DNA from 2 places in the Irregularibacter muris genome. Region 1 is predicted to be linked to the other one. Evidence: riboswitches for the same ligand, from Rfam matches in the RefSeq annotation. Region 1 holds a riboswitch; the other holds the start of a gene.
What was found. Region 1 has a riboswitch for thiamine pyrophosphate ahead of thiT (energy-coupled thiamine transporter ThiT). Riboswitches for the same ligand answer to the same signal wherever they lie in the genome.

Region 1 (3,426 bases):
CCAGATATTCCTGATTGATATTGTTCCACAAAGTTAATTAATTTTCTAATGGGATTTAAAAAGTTTCCTATATATAAGATGAAAGCTGCGAAGTCTCCGATATTAATATATCCCTTATAGAAGAAAATACCACCAGCACCTAATACTAAAATATTTAGAAAATCAATAATGAAGGATGAACCAGTATGAAATTGAGCCATAACCTTATAGGCTTTTGCCCTTGCCACTTGAAACATATTATTGTTCTTTTCGAATTTTTTAATTTCACTTTCCTTATTTCCAAAGGCTTTAGATACTCGAATGCCTGTGATACTGTTCTCTAAGGTAGCGTTTACCTCTCCTATAGTCACTCTGGTTTCCATAAAAGTATCAGACATTTTTACCCGAAGCTTCATGGCAAAGAAGACTAAGAAAGGGACAATGGAAAAAACAATTAAAGCGAGGGGCAAGTTTATGGTAGCCAATATAATAAAGGAACCGATCATCATAACCAAGGAAATAAATAAATCCTCAGGACCATGATGGGCAAGCTCTGACACTTCCATTAAATCATTCACAATCCTTGAGGTAAGGGTTCCTGTTTTATTGTCATCAAAGAAAACAAAGGGTAGATCCTGGAGATGATCAAAAACATTTCTTCTCATATTTGACTGCATCTGGACCCCCATAATATGTCCGTAATAGGTAATGTAATAATTAAATCCCACTTTTGCTATATAAAGAAAGGCTAGAACAATTAACCATGTAATCAAAAGCTGGAATTGTTGATTAGGGACATAGACATTAATGATTTTCCTCGTAATCATAGGGTAGAATAAATCGCAGACAGAAACTGCAAAAGCACATATCATATCGATAATAAACACCTTTTTTACAGGCTTATAATATTGTATAAATTTTTTTATCATAGCGTATTCTCCTTACTTATTTATCTAATATATTGTAAAGCATATGATAGATATTTGCAATAAAACTTCCTAATCTCTTTCTAAAGGTTTTTGATATTTCAAGCATCTATATCATAGCTGTTGTATATAGTTGATAGACATAACTAGATATATACCCTGAAAAGAAAAATAAAAACATTTTAGCAAATATAAAAGCCAATCCATATTTTTCAAGGGATTGACCTTTAAAATTCTCTATAATAATTAAGGAGTAAGTAGAATTAGTTTCCCATTACGATGCAGAAATTTTTTGCACCTGCTGTATGGCATTTTTGATTTGGGGGATAAAACTAATTAGAATACAAACCAAAGTATCTGTACCAATGACTAAACCATTGACCACAAGAGAATAAAGCATAACATTCATGCCCGGAGGTGCATAGGAACCAAAGAAGATAACTCCCGATAAAAAGTTCATAAAAAATCTACCAAAACCACCAATAAGGCAAGAAACCCCTATGTTTTTACGATATAATCCAGCTAATCCTAATGCTCCATAAGATAAGGGATAATCTAGAAAAAATTGTGCCCAATGGATAATATAGGGATCTTGGATTAAATTAATCATTCCAAAGGCAAAACCAGCGATTATCCCATAGGTGGGTCCAAACATGATAGCAAAGATGTACATGGGCAACATGCTAGCAGGGGTTATACTGCCACCTTGGGGAAAACGATATAGACGTATATAGGAAAGCACAAAGGAAAGTGCGATACATAGACTACCATATACAATCATTCTTGTATAGTCAGATCTTTTTTCATACTTTTTATCTCTAAAAGCAAGAGCAATGGAAATTAAAACTAATGAAGCTAAAATAATGATGGTGAGGGGTTTAAATTCTAAAAACTTTTCAAACACAATGTTTCAATCCTTTCTTTATTACTTATCACTGGTGATAAACAAGAAAGTAGTAAGCTTTTTTTGAATAAGAAAATCTTAAGCTGCCGACAAGAAACTAAAGTTTTCTTTTTCAAATAAAAAAACGTCAAAAGGAAGCCTTTTCACGTTTTATCCGTAAAGTCCGCTTTCCTACGCAGGTTTTAACCTACAGGTTCTAAGGGTCGGAATCATCCTCTCAGCACAAGGCACCCCCAGCGATAAATATTTTTTCTTTTATTATAACACAATTCAACTTGCTGTGCTAGGGAAATAGAAAAATGCTTGAATCTGAGACGTAGACAAATGAGAGCCTAACCGAAATAATCAGTAAATCTAAACAAAAATTTTGCAAGATGTTAAAAGAAGAAAATAGTTGACTTTTTTGGCGAAATAACTGTAATATTAATAAGGTAAATTCTATCAAATTTCACCAATACAAATCGACAGCGTGTTCATAGGAGGATGGAAAAATACTTCTGTCGAAAAAATAAATTACATAAGGAGACAAAAAATGAATTTTTCATGGTACACATCTGCAATAATTACCATATTATTTTGGGGTACAGCGGATTTGTTTTATAAAAAAGGAACAGATCCCAAGGACAGATATAGTCATTTAAGAATTGTTGTTATGGTGGCTTTAGTGATGGGCATTCAGGCCATGTTCGAGCTGGCAAAAATGAATTGGCATTATGATCCCATCAATATCATAAAGTATTTACCTGTATCCACTATGTATATTTTATCCATGACCATAGGGTATGTTGGACTTAGATATTTAGAAGTATCCATTAACTCCCCAGTGAGCAACACCTCAGGGGCTATCGCAGGGATACTAGCCTTTCTAGTTTTAGGGAAAAAAATGACGGCCCTACAATTGGGGGCGGTATCTATGATTACAGTAGCCCTGATAGCGATTGCCATTATTGAAAGAAATATGTCCATAGAAGAAAGATTAAAAAACAATGAGAAAATTGATCGTAAACATCAACTGGGCGCCCTAGCCCTTACCTTTCCCATATTGTATGCGGTAGTAGATGCCCTAGGAACCTTCCTAGATGATGTCTATCTTAGTCGTTTAATGAGCCCAGAAGAAGCTCTAATTTCCTACGAACTTACCTTCCTATTTGCCGGAATTTTAGCCTTGCTTTATATCACAGTGATGAAAAAAGAAAAGTTTAAGATCTTACAGGAAAAAGATAAGGCCCTAGCTGCGTTGTTTGAAACAGGGGGACAGTTTTTCTATGTCTATGCCCTAAATACTAATTCTGTAGTAGTAGCTCCTATGATTGCCAGTTATAGTATTGTTTCTGTTATCCTAGGAAGAATATTCCTCAGGGAAAAGCTAACCTATAAACAATATATCATCATTGCGATAGTCATGGCAGGGGTATTTATCCTAGGATTTTTTGAATAATCTTGGGAAGGGACCAGCTACCTTGTTTCATTTAAGGTAGGCAATGTATTTTTGTAATTAGAAAATTGATACTCGATCAGAATATTTTTCATAAAATTAGAAGCACTGGCAGATTTCTGCCAGTGCTTTTAACTTAGTGAAAGTTATAGAGGTTACTTTCCCTGTTCAAACTTAATCCA
Region 2 (3,426 bases), on a different contig from region 1:
CACTTCCAAACACTGCTTATGTAGGAGAAGAAATAAAAATTATTCCAACTAGAAGTAATGTAAAATCTGTAACATGGACAGTCAGCAAAAATGGTATTCCTACTGAACTTTCCTCTGTGTTAGATGGAGAATTGAAAGCAGAAGGTGGAGTAATTAAAGTTAAGTCTGCAGGTAGCTATACATTTTCAGCTACGGCATTTAATAGTAGGGGCAGAACAGTTGTCTGTGAACAGACTGTCAGCATCTATCCAGTTATATCAGCACAATTTAGCTTGCCTGAAACAGCACATACTGATACTACAGTAGCTGTGGATCTTGTCACGGAGAATCTAGGAGATAATTCCTTGATATGGACGATTAAAAAAGATGGCAATGAAACAGACCTTGAAACTGTAATTACGGGAGAACTTACAGGTAGTGGTGGCTTAATATTATTTAAAACTAATGGAGTATATGAATTAAGTGCCACAATTATCGATGATTTGGGAAAAGAAGTTATAGTATCAGATATTATTATAGTATATCCATTAGCAGAAATAAAAACGGGATTTTTTAAAAAATTGGCAATTTAAATGATTACTTTTGCCATTGCATGGGCAGAGGATCTTGTCATAGTTGAAAGTGAAGTACCGTTATTTGTATTTTTAGCAATATTGTAATATAAAAAAGGATTTGACAAAGTATGTATCATGCAATACAATATAGTTGTATCTTGTATTGCATGATACATAAAAGGAATTCGTATTAAAGAATATGCAACCATAAGGAGGCTGTTTATGATTCCTTCACAAATGTTAAAAGGAATGCTCGAAGGATGTATCTTAGAAATCATACGTAAACAAGAAACCTATGCTTATGAAATCTCAAAAAAGCTAGAAGAGTATGGATTTGGAACAATATCGGAGGGAACCATCTATCCTATCATCCTACGTCTACAAAAAAGTGATTTGGTAGAAGCAACCGTTCGAGAATCCAATAGTGGCCCGAAACGTAAATATTATCATCTCACTGAAGAAGGAGTATCCAGGCTCAACCAATTTAAAGGTCATTGGAATGAACTAGAATATGCCATTAATAAATTATTTGAAGGAGGAAAAAAGGATGAATAAGTTAACAAAAGGATTATTAAAGAAGAATAATACCAGAGAAGAAGCAATTTCTGAGGAAAATGATAAAATCTATACAGATATGGTTGTGTACTTAAGAAGTTCTAATCTAACGCAATATAATCAAGAACTTGTAAGGGAAGATATCATAGAATTGATTCTAGAAGGTCAGCAGCGAGGGGATAATATCCAAAAAGTCATGGGTGGCAGGTATAAGGAAATCTGTGATGAGATTATTGATGTTATGCCTAAAAAAACAAGGAAAGATAATGTGATTGAATTTATAGATATATCTCTTAGTATATTATGGATTCTAGGGGTTATCGCGATAGCGAAGAACTTGATTAGTGGTCTAGTATCAAAAACATCTGAGTTTAATTTCATATTAACGATAGGAGATATTATTACGGCTATTGTAATTATAATCTTATCAAATGGGATTGTATGGTACATCACAAAAACTGCTTTGGATGAAAAGACAACAAAAAATAAAAAAGTTGAATTTTTAAAAGCATGGGTGGTTTTTTCCCTTATCTTTGCGGCTGTACTACTTCCAAGTATTTATCTTGACACAGTCGTTGTCAATATCTCATTATTAATAGCAATTATTATTGCTTTAATCATTTTTGTTACGAGTAAAGTGGTAAGCTCAAAAGTATTATAGACTACGTGAATTTAATAGCTTATTTGAACTTGATCTTGACTTTCATGAAATTATAGTTTATAGTGGCACATATGCAGGGGGACTACATAGTAGTTGAGAAGGTAAAACCTGACCCTTTGAACCTGTTGGTTAACACCAACGTAGGGAGCCTATCAATACGATATAGTATTTATGGACGCTCTCTATTGTGGGAACGTCCTTTTTATTTATAAAATTAAATATTACATAATTTATATTTGCGGGGGAACTACATAGTAGTTGAGAAGGTAAAACCTGACCCTTTGAACCTGTTGGCTAATACCGACGTAGGGAAGCAAATCACATACGAAATTTGTATATGATTAGGGTGCTTCTCTATATAGAGAAGCACCCTAATTTATTATATATACATAAAGGAGGAATTTTAATGAAAAAGGTACTTAGTATTGCTGGGTCAGATTGCAGTGGAGGTGCTGGAATACAAGCGGATTTAAAGACGTTTTCTGCACATGGGGTGTTTGGAATGAGTGTAATTGTTTCTGTTGTAGCTGAAAACACAAGCCGTGTTATAGCCATACAGGATATCACCCCAGATATGATCGAAAAACAGATTGATGCAGTATTTGAAGATATTGAAGTTGATGCTGTGAAAATTGGTATGCTGTCTACAGAACCTTGTATGAAAGCAGTAGCAAAGAAACTGGAGCAATATAAGCCCAATAATGTTGTCATTGATCCTGTTATGTATGCGAAAAATGGTTGCCCTCTCATGGACCCTAATTCCATAGATGCATTGATCCAGGTTATACTACCCTATGCTGATTTACTTACGCCTAATATTCCAGAGGCTGAGAAGATATCAAATATTGAGATAATCAATACAGAAGATATGAAGACAGCGGCAAAACTTATTTATGATATGGGGTGCAAAAACGTTCTTGTCAAAGGGGGTCATGCTATTGGAGATGCACTTGACATTCTATATAGTGGGAAAGAGTTCTATTATTTTGAAAGCCAACGAATTGATACTCAAAACACCCATGGAACAGGATGTACTTTCTCTTCAGCCATTGCTTCTAATCTTGCTCTTGGTATGACAATGCCTGCTGCGGTAGACCAGGCTAAGGAATATATTACAACAGCAATTAAACATTCATTAAATATAGGTAAAGGTAATGGGCCAACACATCATTTCTATGATTTATATAAAAATGGTTTGCATATTAAGAAAAGTGAAGGGGATTTATGTTGAAATAGATGTAGCTAGGTCTCTTTCTTGGCTACCACTTATTTCTGATTACACTTGGAATCACAATTCCTGTAATGCTGATAATGGGTGTTTTATGTTTCATTATAAATAAAAGAAAGGTTGGAAATAGAAATGAATAACTTAATGAATGCTTGTACGGACTTGCTTCATGAAATCAAGGGGAAAAATCCATTGATTCACAACATTACCAACTATGTGACAGTAAATGATTGTGCAAATGCAGTTTTGGCAATTGGGGCATCCCCTATTATGGCAGACGATGCTGCAGAAGTGGAGGAGATTGTTTCCATATCCTCTGCCCTTGTAATTAACATAGGAACTTTAAACCAACATACGATTGATTCAATGATTATGGCGGGTAAAAAAGCCAATGAGCTAAATATTCCTGTAGTTTTTGATCCCGTTGG

Region 2: linked by a shared signal. The riboswitch ahead of thiD (bifunctional hydroxymethylpyrimidine kinase/phosphomethylpyrimidine kinase) and the one ahead of thiT (energy-coupled thiamine transporter ThiT) in region 1 are both predicted to bind thiamine pyrophosphate.

What each region holds. Positions count from the first base shown of each region.
Region 1 is NZ_JANKAS010000014.1:59,821-63,246, forward strand. It holds gene NSA47_RS12825 (ABC transporter ATP-binding protein) at 1-908, opposite strand, end outside; gene thiT (energy-coupled thiamine transporter ThiT) at 1,180-1,809, opposite strand; TPP riboswitch at 1,961-2,054, opposite strand; gene NSA47_RS12835 (EamA family transporter) at 2,342-3,247, shown strand; gene NSA47_RS12840 (ABC transporter permease) at 3,400-3,426, opposite strand, start outside.
Region 2 is NZ_JANKAS010000001.1:91,362-94,787, forward strand. It holds gene NSA47_RS00415 (S-layer homology domain-containing protein) at 1-572, shown strand, start outside; gene NSA47_RS00420 (PadR family transcriptional regulator) at 777-1,109, shown strand; gene NSA47_RS00425 (DUF1129 family protein) at 1,102-1,770, shown strand; TPP riboswitch at 1,836-1,934, shown strand; TPP riboswitch at 2,001-2,100, shown strand; gene thiD (bifunctional hydroxymethylpyrimidine kinase/phosphomethylpyrimidine kinase) at 2,177-3,001, shown strand; gene thiM (hydroxyethylthiazole kinase) at 3,131-3,426, shown strand, end outside.